DNA from 3 places in the Bacillus sp. FJAT-45350 genome. Region 3 is predicted to be linked to each of the others. Evidence: riboswitches for the same ligand, from Rfam matches in the RefSeq annotation. Region 3 holds a riboswitch; each other region holds the start of a gene.
What was found. A riboswitch is a leader RNA that binds a small molecule or an ion and turns the genes downstream of it on or off. The one in region 3 is predicted to bind S-adenosylmethionine.
Positions count from the first base shown of each region.

Region 1: linked by a shared signal. The riboswitch ahead of CD003_RS09930 (methionine biosynthesis PLP-dependent protein) and the one ahead of CD003_RS13365 (methionine ABC transporter ATP-binding protein) in region 3 are both predicted to bind S-adenosylmethionine.
Region 2: linked by a shared signal. The riboswitch ahead of CD003_RS17360 (methionine ABC transporter ATP-binding protein) and the one ahead of CD003_RS13365 (methionine ABC transporter ATP-binding protein) in region 3 are both predicted to bind S-adenosylmethionine.

Region 1 is NZ_NISU01000001.1:1,981,124-1,987,488, forward strand. It holds gene metC (cystathionine beta-lyase) at 1-813, opposite strand, end outside; gene CD003_RS09930 (methionine biosynthesis PLP-dependent protein) at 830-1,945, opposite strand; SAM riboswitch class I at 2,237-2,349, opposite strand; gene CD003_RS21855 (hypothetical protein) at 2,516-2,677, opposite strand; gene prsW (glutamic-type intramembrane protease PrsW) at 2,691-3,338, opposite strand; gene CD003_RS09940 (asparaginase) at 3,555-4,523, shown strand; gene CD003_RS09945 (YpdA family putative bacillithiol disulfide reductase) at 4,617-5,582, opposite strand; gene CD003_RS09950 (D-alanine--D-alanine ligase family protein) at 5,699-6,365, opposite strand, start outside.
Region 2 is NZ_NISU01000002.1:163,005-169,369, reverse strand. It holds gene sufC (Fe-S cluster assembly ATPase SufC) at 1-616, opposite strand, end outside; gene CD003_RS21995 (hypothetical protein) at 1,036-1,179, opposite strand; gene CD003_RS17375 (carboxymuconolactone decarboxylase family protein) at 1,607-1,972, opposite strand; gene CD003_RS17370 (MetQ/NlpA family ABC transporter substrate-binding protein) at 2,094-2,960, opposite strand; gene CD003_RS17365 (methionine ABC transporter permease) at 2,976-3,641, opposite strand; gene CD003_RS17360 (methionine ABC transporter ATP-binding protein) at 3,638-4,648, opposite strand; SAM riboswitch class I at 4,891-5,007, opposite strand; gene CD003_RS17355 (MFS transporter) at 5,087-6,364, opposite strand.
Region 3 is NZ_NISU01000001.1:2,659,661-2,666,025, forward strand. It holds gene CD003_RS13350 (DUF1028 domain-containing protein) at 1-116, opposite strand, end outside; gene CD003_RS13355 (MetQ/NlpA family ABC transporter substrate-binding protein) at 391-1,233, opposite strand; gene CD003_RS13360 (methionine ABC transporter permease) at 1,260-1,925, opposite strand; gene CD003_RS13365 (methionine ABC transporter ATP-binding protein) at 1,903-2,928, opposite strand; SAM riboswitch class I at 3,033-3,141, opposite strand; gene CD003_RS13370 (stalk domain-containing protein) at 3,482-4,828, shown strand; gene CD003_RS13375 (stalk domain-containing protein) at 4,886-4,978, opposite strand; gene CD003_RS13380 (phosphodiester glycosidase family protein) at 5,033-6,112, opposite strand; gene CD003_RS13385 (hypothetical protein) at 6,102-6,365, opposite strand, start outside.

The DNA of each region.
Region 1 (6,365 bases), 680 kb from region 3:
TGGCACTGTTTCCAACCATTCTGCAATCTCAAGTGCTGCTTTGGATGAGTGCTCCATTCGAACATGCAGAGTCTTTAAGCCACGTAATACTAACCAGCAATCTTGAACTCCAAGTACACAACCAAATGAGTTTTGTAGGAATGCTATCTGTTTTCCTAGCTCTTCATCTTTTACAACTGCTAAGCCTGCGATAACATCACTATGACCACCGATGAATTTCGTTGCACTATGTAATACTACATCTACACCAAATTCAATTGGTCTTTGTAATGCAGGAGTTAAAAACGTATTATCAAGGAATGTTAAGCAGTTATACTCCTTAGCAATCTGCACCAGTCCTTTAATATCCGTCACTTTTAACGTTGGGTTTGAAGGAGTTTCAATATATAGTAATTTTGTGTTTTCTTGAATATTGGTTCTTACTTCATCAAGGTTCGTCATATCAACGAACGTAACTTCTATCCCTAGTCGAGGTAATACTTCTGTGACAAAACGAAATGTCCCGCCGTATACATCACTTGTAATTACTACATGGTCTCCCTTCGATAAAAGCATAAAAGCAGTTGAAATTGCTGCCATACCTGATGCGAATGCAAAACCACGAGTGCCTCCCTCTAACTGAGCTATTGTCTCTTCTAACACTTCTCTTGTCGGGTTACCCGAACGTCCATAGTCATATTGTCCAAATGTATCAAAATCAAATTGATGAAATGTTGATGCATGTTGGATCGGGACACTTACTGCGCCGTTATGTTTATCAACCTTATGGTTATTATGCAATAATTGTGTTTGAAAGCTATATTCATTACTCATATTTATTAAACTCCCCTTATTTGATATTCTCTTCAACGTATGCAAATGCTTGTGCTAAATCTGCTATTAAATCCTCGACAAATTCAATTCCTACTGAAAAACGTAATAATCGATTACAAACACCATTCGCTAAACGAACTTCCTCTGGTACATCTGCATGTGTTTGAGTTGTAGGATATGTCATTAAACTCTCTACTCCGCCAAGACTTTCTGCAAATGAGATAAGCTTTAATTGTTGAAGGAAAGGATTGACCCAGTCCTCTTTCTTAATACGGAATGACATCATGCCCCCTCTGCCCGGGTACAAAACATCAACGACACTTTCATGCTGTTGTAAATATTCTACAATCGCCTTGGCATTTCTTTCATGCTGTTCCATTCGTAATGCAAGAGTTTTCATTCCTCTAATTAATAGCCAAGAATCAAATGCACCCAATGTACCACCCATGCCATTAAAGAACATAAACAATCGCTCACAAAGCTCTTCTCCTTTAGCGACGATTAAGCCTGCTATTACATCGTTATGCCCACCTAAATATTTAGAAGCACTATGAATCACAATATCTGCTCCTTCTACTAATGGCTGTTGTAATAGGGGTGTGTAAAATGTGTTATCAACGATAAATAATAGATTATACTTTTTTGCTATTTTTGCTAAAGCTGAAATGTCCGCTTCCTGCATTAGTGGATTAGTAGGTGTTTCGATAAAAAGAGCTTTCGTTCTCTCATTAATCTTACTTTCAAATGTAGCCAAATCCCGTGGGTCACTATAGCAAAACGTTAAGCCCCAGTTATTCCAGCCTTGCTCGAATAATCGATAAGTGCCTCCATAAAGGTCTTGCGAGGCAAGAATTTCATCTCCTTGTTTAAACAATGAAAGGACCGTTTGCACCGCTGCCATTCCTGAGCTACAGGCGTACCCTCTATCTCCATGCTCTAATTTCGCTATAGCATTTTCTAATACTTCCCTTGTCGGGTTTCCTGTTCTAGCATAATCATATCCAGTTGACTCACCAATTCCTGTATGACGATAAGCTGTTGAAAAATAGACAGGTGTGTTAATTGCTCCTGTACGCTCATCTAGTCTGTTTCCGATTTGCACCAATGTTGTCTCTAATTCTTTTCTGTTCATGTTCAATCTTCCTCCTATCCAATTATGCCACTCTATCTCTTTACAATAAACTCATAATACTCAGAATCTTAAATAAATATTTGTATACAAAAAGGAAAATTAAACACACAATGCGCCTTTTCTTTTAAAAAGGAGTAATTTTTCATTCCTGATTATAGAACAAAATTTGCATAGCTGAATTTGTTAAAAATATGCTTTCACTTATCCACATTGAAATATTTTAAAGTTCCTAAGCAACAAAAAACCCTTCCTCTTAAAATAAGAAGAAGGGTTTGTCATATAACTGGCTTCTTCTTATCTTTCAAGCTGGCTTTAAAAACGCTTGCTGGATTTAGCACCTGACCAGTTTCGGCTGGTTGCTGAGACTTCACAGGGCCATGTCCCTCCATCTCTCTTGATAAGAATGTTCTAACTATTTAATTGGTTGATATAAAATTACACTAAAAAACTGTTTAATGCAATAGTAAATCGATAATTTTTCTCACTTTAACGCAGAAATGTTTTATAAGAGTCAAATGTAGCTTGTAAAACATTTACACAGTTTAGGTGTTAAAGAAAAATAACCCTCACTTATTCAGGTGTTGCATCCACTTCTAAATTGTTTTCGTTTCCACAAATACAACGTTTGAAGCCAGTTTCATATCCACCCTCACTGTTCGGCTTCCCTCGTAAAATATACTTTTCACCACACTCTGGGCATCGAATAACAACACGATATCTATCGGCTCCCATTACAAATCCCTCCTTACAAAACTTGACGCTCGTTTGCTTGTTTTACTTTTGATAGAGCCAGCCACCATAAAGCTATCATCAACGGTATCATCGTATAGATAAAGATGTCTGCTGATATGATTAGTATGTAATCATATCCACCATGAATTAATATAGGGATTACGAGGGATAAAATAAGCCATTTATTTTTATCCAACTCAAACCTCGCCCTTCCTAAATAATAACCCATCATTACTCCAAAAATTGCATGACTAGCAACTGGCAGCAACGCTCTACCTAAAGCTGTCTCAATTCCATACGCAAATAAATAAAATAAATTTTCTGCTGTTGCAAAACCTAGCGATAGTGATACACCGAATACAATCCCGTCATAAGGCTTGGTAAAGTTCCCATGTTTATAAGAAACAAAAAACAAAAGAAACCATTTAAAAAATTCCTCAATCAAGCCGCTTAAAATAAAAGCTTTATAAATAGGAGCAAGGAAAAAGCCTTCTTCAATAAAAGCATATTGTAGAACCATAACAGGAAACACTAATAGTATTCCCATAATAAAGCTTTTTGTAACTTGACCTATTGTTTGTAAGCCGTAACCATTCCTCAAATAGAAATAACTAAGAAGTGCTAAACCTGGTGCGGCTGCGGCTGTAATTAAAGACAGCACGTAAATTCCATTCCCCTCTATTATTTTCAATTGTAACATGTCATATTTCTTAATAAAAGTTTATACAATAGAGCCGTATTACAGGTAGAAACCCGACATGGTGGTTACCCTTGTAAGATAATATTTGCTAAGTTTATTATTTTAAAGTAACGTAATTATATGGTAATAATGGAACATGGTCAACAAAAGAAGCTATATAACAAGAGGTGAAAATAAATGAAAAAAATACTGATTATACACACTGGTGGTACGATTGCAATGAAGGAGGACGAAACTGGTTCTGTCAAACCCAACACAGAAAACCCCCTCTTTTCTACTATTGATTCTATCTCAGATAAAGCATCTATCATTGTCGATGACTTTCTTAATATTCCTTCTCCTCATATGACACCTACTCATATGGTCGATTTAGCAAATCGAATAAAAGAAAAAATAGCAAGAGAAGCGATTGACGGTATAGTTGTAACTCACGGTACAGATACGTTAGAAGAAACTGCCTATCTGCTTGATTTACTTGTTCATACGTCCATACCAATCGTCATTACAGGTGCGATGCGCTCGAGTAATGAGCTCGGCTCTGACGGACCACATAATTTAATTTCTTCTATTCAAACAGCTAGTAATTCAGAAGCTCATGGTAAAGGTGTACTCGTAGTTTTTAATGATGAAATTCATACGGCAAAGAATGTAACAAAAACTCACTCTAGTAACATTTCAACTTTCCAAAGTCCTCAATATGGACCAATTGGGATAGTCACAAGAAGAGGAGTCTTCTTTCACCACACCCCATTGAAGCGAGAATGCTTTCAAGTAGATAAACTGACAAAGAAAGTCGCACTATTGAAGACATATGCTGGTATGACAGGTGATATCATAAAGGCAATTGCAGACACAAAGATAGATGGACTGATTATTGAGGCTTTCGGTCAAGGGAATGTCCCACCTTCGATAACAACAGAATTAAAAGAACTTGTAGAAAAAGAGATCCCTATCGTACTTGTTTCTCGCTCCTATAGCGGAATTGTACAAGACACGTATGGATATGAAGGAGGGGGTAGAAAACTGAAAGAAATGGGCGTAATTTTCACAAACGGCCTAAATGGTCAAAAAGCAAGGTTGAAGCTTATGACAGCACTAGAGACAACGACTAACCTGGAGGAATTACAGGAGATTTTTTTACGCTAAAATAACTTTGACATAGTTTTCAAGAAGCATAGTATATGGAACTTCTTAAACATTCTTAAGAGCACACTATTCCAAACGAATAGTGTGCTCTATTTACACTCGTTCTTTAATTGCCTTTGCGATCGACTCTCCATGAAACCGTCCATTTTCTATGAAAATTTCATTTGCATTATTACCAGCTGCGATAACACCAGCAATAAAAATATTTTCTACATTAGTTTCCATCGATCCTATATTAAAAACAGGTCGGCCTGTTTCCTCTTCTATATCAACACCAATTGACTTCAAAAATTGATGGTCAGGATGGTATCCAGTCATAGCAAAGACAAAATCAGCCGGGGCTACGCGCTCTTCCCCAGCAACTGTATAAATAACTTCGTTTTCCTTTATTTCTATCACATTTGCTTCAAAATCCATTTTAATAAATTCGTTATTTAATAACGATTCAAACTCTGGTAGTATCCATGGTTTAAGACTTTGTGAAAATTCACTTCCTCGGTAAAGAACGGTTACTCTCGCTCCCGCTTTCTCTAATTCAAGCGTAGCATCAACAGCTGAATTTTTCCCACCTATAACTACAATATCCCTATCAAAGTATGGATGAGCTTCCTTAAAATAATGAAAAACATGTGGTTGGTCCTCACCAGGGACTCCCATCACGTTCGGATGGTCATAATAACCTGTTGCAATAACTATGTAGGTCGCACGGTAACTATCTTTTGAAGTTCTAATAACAAAAGAAGTATTACTTTCTTTTGTTATTTTCTCTACCTTTTCAAATGGATGAACTCGAATGTTCTTTCTCCTTACAACATCACGATAGTAAACTAGCGCTTGGTTTCTTTTTGGCTTTCGTTCCTCCGTTACAAAAGGAACTCCTCCAATTTCTAATTTTTCACTTGTACTAAAAAACGTTTGATGTGTTGGGTAACGATAAATTGAACTTACTACATTATCTTTTTCTATCACTAAAGGGTCGTACCCTTGTTCCATCAATGATAGTGCAGCTGCTAAGCCACAAGGTCCTCCACCTACAACAATCACTTTTTCTTCTTTCATACAATACACTCCTTGATAAACTCTCTCCCCAAATTTTACAGTTCTTTCACCAAATTTGCCAGGAAATACGTATAGGGGATGTCATCCTACCTCTATATTGACATCCCCTGGCTTTATTATTTTTTAAATGATAACTGAACAAATGTTTCAATCATTTCCTCGTAAGATAAACCATACTCTCGAGCTGCATCTGGATACAAACTTGTTGGCGTCATTCCAGGTAATGTATTTACCTCTAATATTACCGGCTCTGTACCATCAGTTGGTACAATAAAGTCAACCCGAGAATAGACATCACAACCAAGAGATTGATGTGCGAGAACAGCATTTTTCTGTAAAGATTCTGTTACTTCCGCTTTAAATTGAGCTGGAACTATATGCTCACTCATTCCGGGTGCATACTTCGCTTCATAGTCATAGTACGTATTTTTTGAGACAATTTCCACGACTGGTAATGCCTTTTCTTCCCCTTTTTGACCAAGTACCGCCACTGTAACTTCTCTTCCTGAAACAAATTCCTCCACTAGAACCGTATCATCGTGCTTAAATGCCGCTTCTATTCCTTGTTTTAGTTCTTCTTGGTTGTTAGCAAACGTAATACCAATTGTAGATCCTTCTTGATTGGGCTTAACAACTGCAGGAAAAGGAAAATTAATTTCTGCTGCATCTTTTTTATAGTTGTGTTTATATAGAACTCTTTCTTTAGCTACACGAATTCCTTCTCTTTGGAAGAAGTGCTTTGCTTTCGCCTTATCCATTGCTAAAGCTGAGCCAAGAACCCCT
Region 2 (6,365 bases), on a different contig from region 3:
AGTGGGTAATAATAAGACAGCCAAAATCTGGGCTTCTCATTTCGTTAACACCTTGTGATACTACTTTTAATGCATCGATATCTAAACCTGAATCGATTTCATCTAAAATCGCAATCTTAGGCTCTGTCATTAATAGCTGAAGAATTTCGTTACGTTTCTTTTCTCCACCAGAGAAACCTTCATTTAAATAACGTTGAGAAAATGATTGGTCCATCTCTAGAAGTTCCATTTTTTCGTCTAATTGACGAATGAATTTCATTAATGAGATTTCGTCTCCTTCTTCACGCTTTGCATTAATAGCAGAACGTAAGAAATCAGCAGTTGTAATTCCAGGAATTTCACTTGGATACTGCATTGCTAGGAATAGACCTGCTCTTGCACGTTCATCTACTTCCATATCAAGTAAGTCTTTACCATCAAATGTTACTTTACCACTTGTGATTTCATATTTCGGATGACCCATTAATGCAGATGAAAGTGTAGATTTACCCGTACCATTTGGTCCCATAATTGCGTGAATTTCTCCACCATTTATTTCTAAGTTAAAATCCTTTAAAATTTCTGTACCTTCTACAGAAACATGTAGGTTTTCGATTTTTAAGTTCGGTGCTGACATTCTCAATACCTCCAGTTTTTATCTCAAATTGTGCAAGAAACTATATGTTTAAAGCACGATTTAAATTCTCAATCTATTCTCATTACAATCTTATAACAAATCAAAATATACTTCAAGGGTTTCAGCTTTATTTTATATACTTTTTATACATTTATATATAAAAAGTAGCTACTACCTTATTCTTCTTTGTTTATCTTCTCTCTAATATAAAAACTCATTCTACCATTTTGTTTATTGGAATAACGAAAATCCGCCTTTTCTTCCTTTTCAGAAGTTACTAAAGGAAAATAAGAAAAATAAGGAAAACTTACAACTTCTTATTATCCTAAAGTTTCCGTCCTATGTCGAACAATATAACAACTTTATTTTATTAAATAAAAGAGGATGACTACATAAATAGTAGTCACCCTCCTTTATTGTTATCTGCCGTTAACTTCTAAAGCAATTTTATTAGACTTTTTATAGTCTTCCTCGCGAGCCTTTTCAACTTCTAAGCGCTTAGTTAAGCTTCTGTTGTATTCTGCGTAGCCCATCCCATGTGATTGTTGCATCGCCTTTTCCATTTCACCAGTATAATTGGCTTGGATAGTTAAGATAACAAATCATCCCTTCTTTTTTAACTGAGTTTATATACATTCTATAACCTCAATTTATGGAGCATTAAACTCCTTTTTTCTTACAAGTACTATGATAACAAATAGTTCGTAAAGCCCCAACATCGATAAAACGGTAAATTATCTAACAATTAGCGTTGTAAGCTAATCAGACACACTCAACAAACTTTCCTCTAGAATTGTAGTTAATCTCTCCAACATACTAAGGGAGAAAGCAATTATGAGTTATGAGTTATAAGTTATGAATGTAAGAGCCTCTTTTTATATTAATTTTTATAACAAGAAAGAGGCTCCCTAAAAGTAACCAATCCTTTTAGACAACCCCTAAACAAATCTTATACCATTTGTAATTCATAAATCATAATTCATAATTGCTCTACTGAACGTTCTGTCCATTAAACTCACTTAACGCATCTTGAACTAGCGTTACTGCTTGGCTCATTGCTGCTCCACCACCAAATGCTGCTGAGACCCCAACTGTTTCAAGTATCTCCTCTTCACTACACCCTTGGTCAACACAGCCCTTCGTATGATAAATAATGCAGTACTCATCCTGCGAGTAAATACTAATACCAAGAGCAATTAATTGCTTCTCCTTTTGTGACAACTTCCCTTCAGCAAAGCATTCCTCTGTGAAAGCATTATATTTTTTCGCTATTTGAGGCATTTTTTGCGTAAAATGGCCTAACCCTTCTTTATATTCTTGTAATGCCATTTGAATCATGCTACTGTTCTGTTCCATTTATAATTCCTCCCTATGTATACTCAAGACAAATATAGTATCTCTCAATAGAAACGAAATAATGTGTGAGCTTTCAAACAAAAAAAGTAGCCGCTTAATAAACGACTACTTTCTTCTTATATTAAAATGCAGGTACTACGTCGCCTTCCCATTTTTCAAGAATAAAGTTACGAACCTCTTCTGATTGAAGAACTTCAATTAACTTTTGAATTTCTGGACGAGTTTCGTCACCTTCACGTACTGCAACAACGTTCACATACGGATTGTCTTCTGGGCTTTCAACTACAAGTGCATCTGAACCTGGGTGTAATCCTGCACCAAGAGCAAAGTTTGCATTAATGAAAACTGCATCTCCCTCTTCATGTTCATATGCTTGTGGAAGCATAGACGCATCAATGTTTGCACGGAATGTAAAGTTTCTAGGGTTTTCCACTACATCTTCAACTGTTGCACCAATCCCTACACCTTCTGCTAATGTAACTAAACCATGATCTTCAAGAATTGCGAATACACGGCCATGGTCAGGGATTGAATTACTCATAACAATCTCTGCACCTTCTGGAAGCTCATCAATGCTTGCATATTTCTTCGTATATAGACCGAATGGTTCGATATGCATTCCACCAGCGTTTACGAACTCATATCCATGCTCAGCCATTTGTGCTTCTAAGTAAGGTATGTGCTGGAAGTAGTTTGCATCTAATGTTCCATCATCTAACGCTTGGTTTGGAAGTACATAATCTTGGAATGTTTCAATTTGTAAATTAATACCCTCTTCAGCAAGTATAGGCTGTGCGAATTCTAAAACTTCAGCATGCGGTACATTTGAAGCACCAATAACTAGTGTTACCGCTTCTTCAGTTGCTTGCTCTTCTTGTGGTGCATCATCTTGTGCTTCTTCTTGAGCTGGCGCGTCGTTCCCTCCGCCACATGCAACAAGTGCTAATGACAGAACACCTGCTGATAGAAAACTAAAAAACTTTTTCATCTTATTTGCCCCCTATTATCGTTTATCTGTTTTATTTGTAAACCAATCCCCAACCAACTGAATGACATAAACAATCAGTAGAATGGCAATGGTAGCTACCCATACATAATCCCATTGATTTCTCTGGAATCCATCCATAAATGCTAAATAACCTAGACCACCTGCTCCAATTACACCTGCCATTGCTGTATAACTAACGAGCGCAATTGCTGTAACTGTAATACCTGAAGTTAGAGCTGGCTTTGATTCTGGAAGTAAAACCTTCCAAATAATCTCCAAATGACTAGCCCCCATAGATTGAGAAGCTTCGATAACCCCTTTATCAATTTCTCGAAGTGCGATTTCAACCATTCTCGCATAAAATGGTGCTGCACCAACAACCAATGCTGGTACTGCTGCCTTCCATCCGAAAATCGAGCCAACAAAAAACTTCGTAAATGGAATTAACAATATAATTAATATAATGAATGGAACTGAACGAAACACATTTACAAATGCTGCTGTAATTACATGAACCACTTGATTTTGCCAAAGGTTACCCTTAGCTGTAAGGAATAATAACAAACCTAAAATTAGGCCAAAAAATGCAGTTAGTATAACGGATACGAACGACATATAAAACGTCTCTAATGTCGCTTCCCACACTCGTTCCCATCTGATGTTCGGAAATAATTGATTCATCGATCAATCACCTCCACTTCAACTTGCTGTTCCCTTATAAATGAAATCGCTTTTGAAAGTTCATCTTCACTTCCATCAATATGGATAAAGAGTGTTCCGTAAGAACCATCCTGAGTTTGAGAAATTTTCCCTTGCAATATATTAACCTCAACATCAAATTGACGAATCAATTGTGTGATTAATGGACGTTCTGTTTCATCCCCTACAAAAGTTAACTGGACAACTTGACCAGATTCTTTAAGTTGTAAGGAGTCTTTCGTTTCTTCAGGTTCTGTAATTTGCTTTACAAACTCCTTCGTAATATCAGCTTTCGGTTGTCTAAAAACTTCTAATACTGGTCCTTGTTCAGCAATGTTACCTGCTTCAATAACAGCAACTCGGTTACATATCTTTCTAATCACATGCATTTCATGCGTTATTAAGACAATCGTTAATCCTAGCTTTTTATTAATATCTACTAGTAAATCAAGAATTGAATCTGTCGTCTTTGGGTCTAGTGCCGACGTTGCCTCGTCACACAAAAGAACTTTTGGATTATTTGCGAGTGCTCTTGCAATACCAACTCTTTGTTTTTGTCCTCCACTTAATTGAGAAGGATAAGAGTCACCGCGCCCCTCTAGACCAACAAGCTGTATTAATTCTTTTACTCTCTTTTCACGGTCATTTTTTTTAACACCCGCAATTTCAAGAGGGAATGAAATATTTTCTCGTACAGTTCGAGACCAGAGTAAATTGAAGTGTTGAAAAATCATACTAATTTCTTGTCGGGCTTTTCTAAGCTCTTGCCCAGTCATTGATGATAGATTCTTCCCTGCAATAGAAACGGTTCCTTCTGTAGGCCGTTCCAAGTTGTTAAGCATTCTAATAAGCGTACTTTTACCCGCACCGCTATATCCGATTATTCCAAAAATTTCACCTTCGTTAATATCAAGGTTAATTCGATCAATAGCAGTAACCGTTCCATCTCGTGTTTGGAACACTTTCCTGATTTGACTTAAACTTATCAATGTAAACACCCTTATCTTTTTCTCTATTTACTACTATCTCTCTTTCATATCTAGTAATCTAACACTTAGTATACACATTGAAATACCCATAATTAAATATAAGAAAATCTCAAAATTTCGACAAATATAACTATATATCTACAACTGGATTATATAAGCTAACTACACTTGACTTTAGAGATTAAAAAAACCTTCCCGTCATCATCATGAGCAGAAAGGTTTAGTAGCGTATCTGAGCCTTTCTCTCATCTTTCAAAGCAATTTGCTTTGTAGGATTTAGCACCTTACTAAACATGTCAATACATGTTTAAGGTTGCTGGGTTTCATCGGGCCAGTCCCTCCACCTCTCATGATAAGAGTTACATTTAATTAATGTTTAATTTCATGAATGAATCATAGCATGGACAATCTTTTAGTGTCAACGGTTTTTTCTCTTTTTTACGACACCTTTCGCACCTTTTTTTTCCCTTGATCATTGTCATAACGACGAAAGACCAAAAAGAAGTAAATTGAACCAATTAAGTAAAGAGCTCCCGTAATCGAAAAAACGATAGCATAGCCATAATAAGAGCCATGAAGCATAACAATGGTCATCGAAACAGGACCCATGACAGCCCAGCCCAATTGGAAGACCATCTGTCCTACTGAGTTTGTTAACCCTTTTATTGAATCATCAACACTTCTCATCATTAACGACATTTGAATAGGGTTTCCAGCATTCATTAATGCCTGTCGAAACAGAAAACCAATCACAGCAATCCAGAGGTTTTCTGTGTAAGCAGTTAATAATAAGAAAGGCAATGATGACAATTGCAATATGACAACCGCTTTTACTTCACCAAACCGCTGAACTACAGCAGGACCAATCATAAATGCGACCGCCGTCATACCCTGGCCAAGGGAAAGAATTAGCCCAACAAGAGATTTGCTAATTTCAAACCGGTCAGTAAAATAAATGTTTAAATAAGGTATCACAAGACCAGAACCAAAACCAATCAAAATTTGAGCTACCGCAAATAACGCTATAATTTTAATTCCAGATTTATGCGTAGTGACTAACTTTTTTAAAGAGCTTGCTGCTGATTTTTCTGTTTTCAACTTACGAGTTTCACAGATTTTCAATATTGGCCACAATGCCGCAAAGAAGAAGATAGAACCAATTAATAACGTAATTCTTACACTTGTAAGAGTGTCAATTGTAAATACAAATTGAAATAAATCTGTTAAGCCTCCACCTAAAGCATTACCAATGACATTAGCCACCATAATAACCGCAAAGTTAAAACTAAATAAGTGTACTCGTTCCTTCTCTGTAGAGTTCTCAGCTAACAATGGTATAGAAGCTACTTGAATACAGGCCATAAACAGTCCTGTCATAAATGCTGTATATAATAGTGAAGACTCTGTCACCAGAATCGCCCGTAATAATAAACTAGCTGCTGTAAAGATTGCACCAATAAATATGATTTTTTTTCGTCCATACCGATCGCTTAAAATCCCTGCTGGTAATAAAGCTAATGCAGAAGCCGTTGCTGTCATCGCAATAACTTTGCCGTTCATCTGGTCATCAAAACCTAATTCTCGAACGTAGTAATTATAAATAACCATAAATATTCCCATGCCGATATTACCTAGGATAGAAGCAAGTAGAAATAGGCGAACATTTTTATTGTAATTCTTAAACTGGATTTTCCAGTCTCCAATAAATTGACTCATT
Region 3 (6,365 bases):
ACAACCGAACCTACTGACAAAAATTTCGATGCTACCGCTACACCAAGCTCTTTTGTTACAGGGTCAAAACCAACAATTGAAAATGTATTTATTGACTTACGATCACGCTTAATCATTTCATGTCGTACTCCTTTCAATAATATACTAAAAAGTTAACTCTTTAAGAAAATAGCACTACCCTTCATTAATCCCTACATTCTTAAAGCCAAGTTGGAGCTAAATGTATCATTATTTTCTAATTCTTCCTATAATTAAAAAGGCTCAATAATTATTATACTGAAATTTCTTTATAAAATCACATATTACTGAAGGATCCTTCGAGTAGAAACTACAAAAGCAAGGAGAGAAACCTTTCAGGCTACTCTCCTTGCTTAATACTTAAGATATTTCTTATCGATTAACCATCCATTGCGGCTTACCAAAACCTTGAAAATCTTGGTCAATTATTTCTTCAAATTGAAGTGATTCTACAACCTCAATGATATCTTTGGCAAATTGTGCATCAAGATCAGCTGTTTTCATAACAACACGATTTCTGAAGTCATCAGGCATTTCCTCTAATGCTAGCGCTGATAATAAATCCATCTGTGCTGCTAATGCAAAGTTACCAGGTACAGCTGCAAGGTCTACTCCATCAACTGCTCTTGGTAATTGGCCTGCTTCGATTGGTGAGAACTTTAAATTTTTTGGATTTTCTGTCACATCTTTTTCTGAAGCTGTTAGTTGGTTAATCTCACCATCTACTGAAATTAAACCAATACCTTCAAGCAACATTAATGTTCTTGCTAAGTTTGTTGGATCATTTGGTAGAGCGAGCTCACTACCTTCTTCAATTTCTTCAATACTTTCAAATTTATTTGAATAGATTCCCATTGGAGCAGTTGGAACTACGATTAACTCAGAAAGCTCTATGTTATGTTCAGTTGCGAAATTTTCCATATAAATTTTATGTTGGAACAAATTTGCATCTAGCGAACCGTTTCCTAAAGCGATGTTCGGTTGAACATAATCACTAAATTCAATAACTTCAATTTCATATCCTTTTTCTTCAAGTAAAGGTTTAATAGCATTACTTACCATATCTGCATAAGGGCCAGATGTTGCTCCGATTACTAATTCCTTCTTTTCTTCAACAGGCTCTTCACTAACATCAGATGTTGCTTCTTCATTTCCACCACAAGCAGATAGTATTCCTAGCAGTAGAATAATAGATAATAAAACTAGCTTTTTCATATTCAATTTCCCCTTTTTCTCTTCTTTTATTTTTTATCAACAAATCTAGCAACTCGATCACCAGTGAATTGTAGAATTTGTACAATACAGATTAAAACAATGATTGTTGTTAACATAACGGTGTCATCGTAACGATAGTATCCAAAACGAATAGCAAGATCCCCTATCCCTCCACCGCCAACAATTCCAGCCATAGCAGAATACCCCACAAGGCTAATCGTAGTTATCGTTACGCCCTGAATAAGTCCTGGTCGCGCTTCTGGAAGGAGAACATCCTTAATAATCATCCACGGTGTAGCACCTACAGAAACAACTGCTTCAATAACGCCTTTATCAATTTCACGTAAAGATGACTCAACCAATCTTGCAAAAAACGGAATTGCCGCTACTGATAAAGAAACCGAGGCGGCTTTTGGTCCAATTGTTGTTCCTGCTATCAATTGCGTTAAAGGTAAAAGAGCAACGAGTAATATGATAAATGGAATAGAACGAATTAAATTTACAAAAAATCCCACAACACTCTTAATAAATGTGTTTTCTAGAAAAAGTCCTTTATCGGTGACAAATAACAAGATTCCAAGTGGTAATCCAAAAACCAATGCAACACTTAGTGCAATAGATACCATAAGTACCGTCTCAAGAAATGCTTTGTTCATTTCTGGAAGTAAATTAACTAGCGTTTCTAATAGCATCTGCAATTACCTCCAAATTTTCAGTACGTGTTCGGATTACTTCAATAGCCCGTTCTACTTCAGAATGCTCTCCAATAAGCTCCATAATAAAAATCCCTAGAGGTACTTCTTTTATGTACTCAATCTTTCCATGTAGAATATTCCCATTCACTTGAAACTGCTTAAAAACATCTGAAATAACAGATTCTTCTGCTATTGCTCCTTTAAATTGAACTTTCACAATCGTACCTTTACGTTTTTCTATTAACTGTGATGGTAGTTCAAATTGTAAAACACTATTAATGAAATCCCTTGTCAACTGTTGTGTAGGAGAAGCAAACAATTCATATACAGTGCCTTCTTCAATAATCCGTCCATCTTCCATTACTGCCATACGATCACAGATTTCCTTTACTACTTCCATTTCATGTGTAATTAACACGATGGTTAACCCAAGTTCTCTATTAATCTTTTTTAATAGGGACAAAATTGATTTTGTTGTATTTGGGTCTAGTGCAGAAGTAGCTTCATCACATAGTAGTACTTGAGGGTCGTTAGCAAGCGCCCTCGCTATGCCAACCCTCTGCTTTTGTCCCCCACTAAGTTGTGCAGGATAATGACCACTTTTGTTTGATAACCCTACCATTTCTAATAATTCTGTCACTTTTTTATTTATCTCAGCTTTAGGTTTCCCAGCAGCTTTTAACGCGATCGCTATATTTTCAAAAATTGTTTTTGAACTGATTAAATAAAAGTGTTGAAATATCATTCCAATTTTTTGCCTAGCTTCTCTTAAGGATTTTTTATTTAACTTTGTTAACTCCATTCCATCAATCTTAATTTCACCTGATGTCGGTTTCTCTAATAAATTTAAACAGCGTAATAGTGAGCTTTTTCCAGCCCCACTATAACCGACAATTCCAAATACCTCTCCTTTATTTACAGTTAGAGAGACATGGTCTACTCCCATTACGGTTGTTTTTTTTGTTTTATATTCTTTAACTAAATCTGTTACCTCAATCAAAACGTAGTCCCTCCTAAAATTAATTAAATTAATCCCAAATTCTTAGATTTTGTAAAAAAATAGACCCCTTCATCTGAAAGAGGCCTAATATCACGCACATTATAGCCTTATCTTTCAGAATAAGTTAATTATTCTGCAGGAGTTAGCACCATCCCATAATTTGGAGGTTGCTGGACTTCACCGGGCCTGTCCCTCAGTCGCTCTTGATAAGTTATTTTTATAAAATTGTTAAGTTGATAATATAACCAAGTAATCAGGTTGTCAATATCGTTTTTTCGCTTTAATACACAAAAGAGCGCTTTCATTATTGATACTACAACAAATAAACTATTTATTATTTATTTTCTAAAAAACTAAATCAGTTCTATTAATTAAGAGGCTAGGGTTGGGCACCTCTTTGTTTTGTAATAACAAAACGTCCTTTCTATCTTTTATTAGCTCTACTCTTTTACAAAGCCAATATTACCAATTTTTGTTTTAATGTATCATATAGTCCCTTTTTCTATTATACTAGAGTAATATAATCACTAAGAATTTATGGAGGGTTGCATCAATGAAACAACTATTTAATAGTGGCCATCATTCTTACATCGTCCTTGCTATACTATTATTATTTCTTTTTCCTACTAATAGTTTAGCAAACTCATCGATTGAAGAAAAATGTGGATATAGCGCCCAACCTGGTGTGAATCCAGATTATCAGACAGTAAACTGTTTACTAACAGAAACAGCACTGGACTACAATGTTCCACCGGAAATTGTAAAAGGGATTGCAGAAGTAGAAAGTGGTAACTGGAGACAATTTCATCCAGATGGTACCCCAATCATTACAGACGATGGTGGCATTGGAATTATGCAGATTACACTGTATCAAGATTATGATCAAGAAAGATTAAAAAATGATATTGTGTATAACATTAAATCAGGCGTGGAAATGCTAGATTCTATGTTTGCTAGAGGTGACTTACCGAAGATTAACGGACATGAAAGACATATCATTGAACATTGGTATTTCTCTGTAATGGCATATAATGGAATAAAACCTCTAAATAGTCCTATCGTACAAGCTACTGGCGAACGAAATCGCAAGGCATACCAAGAAAAAGTATTCGATGTCATTGCAAATCGTAGCTTGGTAACGTTAACTGAACTACCTTTAGATAGTAGTCATTTTCAATATGACTCGAATAGTAGCAATAATATTACATTCACTAAAGATGTTACTACGTCTGCTAAATTAACAGAGAGTAAACATTTTCTCAAAAAAGGTGAAAGAGCAACAATTACAACGAATAATGTTCGACTACGAGAACAACCGACAACAGCTAGTAATGAAGTTACTCGACTACAATTGAATCAAACTGTCAAAATTTCAGACTCGTTTATGTATGAACTAAATAAGAATAGCAGAAATCAATTCGTTTGGTATCCAGTTGAATTAACTGATGGTAAAACTGGTTATATAGCAAGTAGTTACCTAGAGCAAACTACAGCACCTATCGAAATTCCGACAAGAAAAAGCACGATTATTTTGCATCTAAATAACACGACTGCACAAGTAAACGGTTCATCTGTTAAACTCGACGCTGCTCCCTATACAACAAATGGTCGTACACTTGTCCCTCTTAGATTTATAAGTGAGAATCTTGGAGCAAATGTACATTGGGACGGGCCGACTAGAACAATAACGATTCAAGTAGACGGAAAAACACTGACATTACGAGAGGGAAGTCGAACGATTTCAGTTACGCAAAATGGTTCACATACAAATCATACAATTGAAGTAGCTCCTATTATTCGAAATGGTGTTACCTCCGTACCAATCCGTTTCATTTCAGAGCAGATTGGTGCTAGTGTTGATTGGAATAGTCAGGCACGAAGAATAACGATACAACAATAACTAAAAGCAACACCACCTATCAAAGTTAATAGGGGTGTTGCTTTTTAAGTCTTATTTTTAAATCGTTACCCTTTTTGTCCAAGAATCATAATCTACTTCTGCACCTAGTTGCTCTGAAACAAAGCGAAGAGGAACGAATGTACCATTGATTTTTTCATCTTTTTCTCACCCTTATCGCTTATTTAGACCACTTTCGCTAATATTTTATGGTGATATGACAATATTCGTCTTCACTCTTCTCTCACGACCATCAGATGGTTTATTTAAGACCTTTCCATCATAGTAAAAAGCACTTGACCCTCCACCATCTAAATTATAGGCATCTCGAATATTGAATTCTAACAATTTATCCTGCGCTTCCTCTAATGTTACGCCGTTACTCCACCCTTCTCTCCGACCATCAATGACCATAAAAAAGAGGTCACCATTATCAAAATGTCCAATTAATGTTCGGGGATGTCTCGTATTAGCCCAATTAGAAGGAATTGACAGCTTTTTCCCGTCTTTTAATAAGGTAGGAGTAAAACTTGCACCTTGTAGTACATTCATAGCTTGAATGTCTTCTCTAGAGGATACTTGTCCACCTACTAGATTGCCATTATTATTAAACCCTATAAAACTAAGGCTTAAATCAAAATATGTAACAATTTCTCCATCAACTACAGTTATACCAATAGGATACAGCTTCCCATTTTGACTCGTAAACCCTCCAGCATTTATTGCTAAAACTCCACCAGTCCGCTTTGCCGCATGGCTAGTCGTTTCCCCATTACTAGCTATTTGGTCCTCAGCTAAGACCATACGAATTGCATTGGGATTATGTAACCGAATTTTTGCCATGTACCCTCTGTATCCAGACTCTTCGAGTGAATATACTTTTACAACTGAGTTCTCACCATAAGTCTGTCCAATGGGATTTCCTAACATAGTTGCTAATAGTCGTTCAATTAAATCAGCTGATTGTTGACTATGATTTACGCTAGCCTCAACTAAAGAATTCAGTTTTTCCTGTTGTTTTAAGTAATCTAGTAACTCAGCTTTTGCATTTTCTTGAATTAATTCTATTATTCTTTTAGATGATTCACTTATGTAGGTAGTTTCCGTCATTAACTCTCTTGATTCAAAAAGATTTTGTTTCATTGTTTCATTCTGTTTCTTAATTTCCCCTTGAGCTATAACAGTAGTTTCGATAACTTCATCAGAGTGTCTCTCAATTGATGCTAGAAATATACCGATAAACGGTGCAAAAAGTAATAGAAAAAAAAGCTGTAGTTTAATGAGCACGAGTCGCTTCCTCCAATTTAACTAATTGAGTTCGCAAGTCATTTAAACGTTTATCCAATTCTATCATTCTCTCTTCTAAAGCGAGTCTTGTTTGGTCACTGCCTGTTAATGACTCCCCAGTTAACTCTAGCCCTTCATAAATATAGCTTAGTTCATCCTTGATCAATGAAATTTCTTCCGTAGATGACTGTAATTCTAGATTGAATTGCTCTAGCTGCGAAAGTATTTCTTCATTCTGAAAGCTAATACTTTC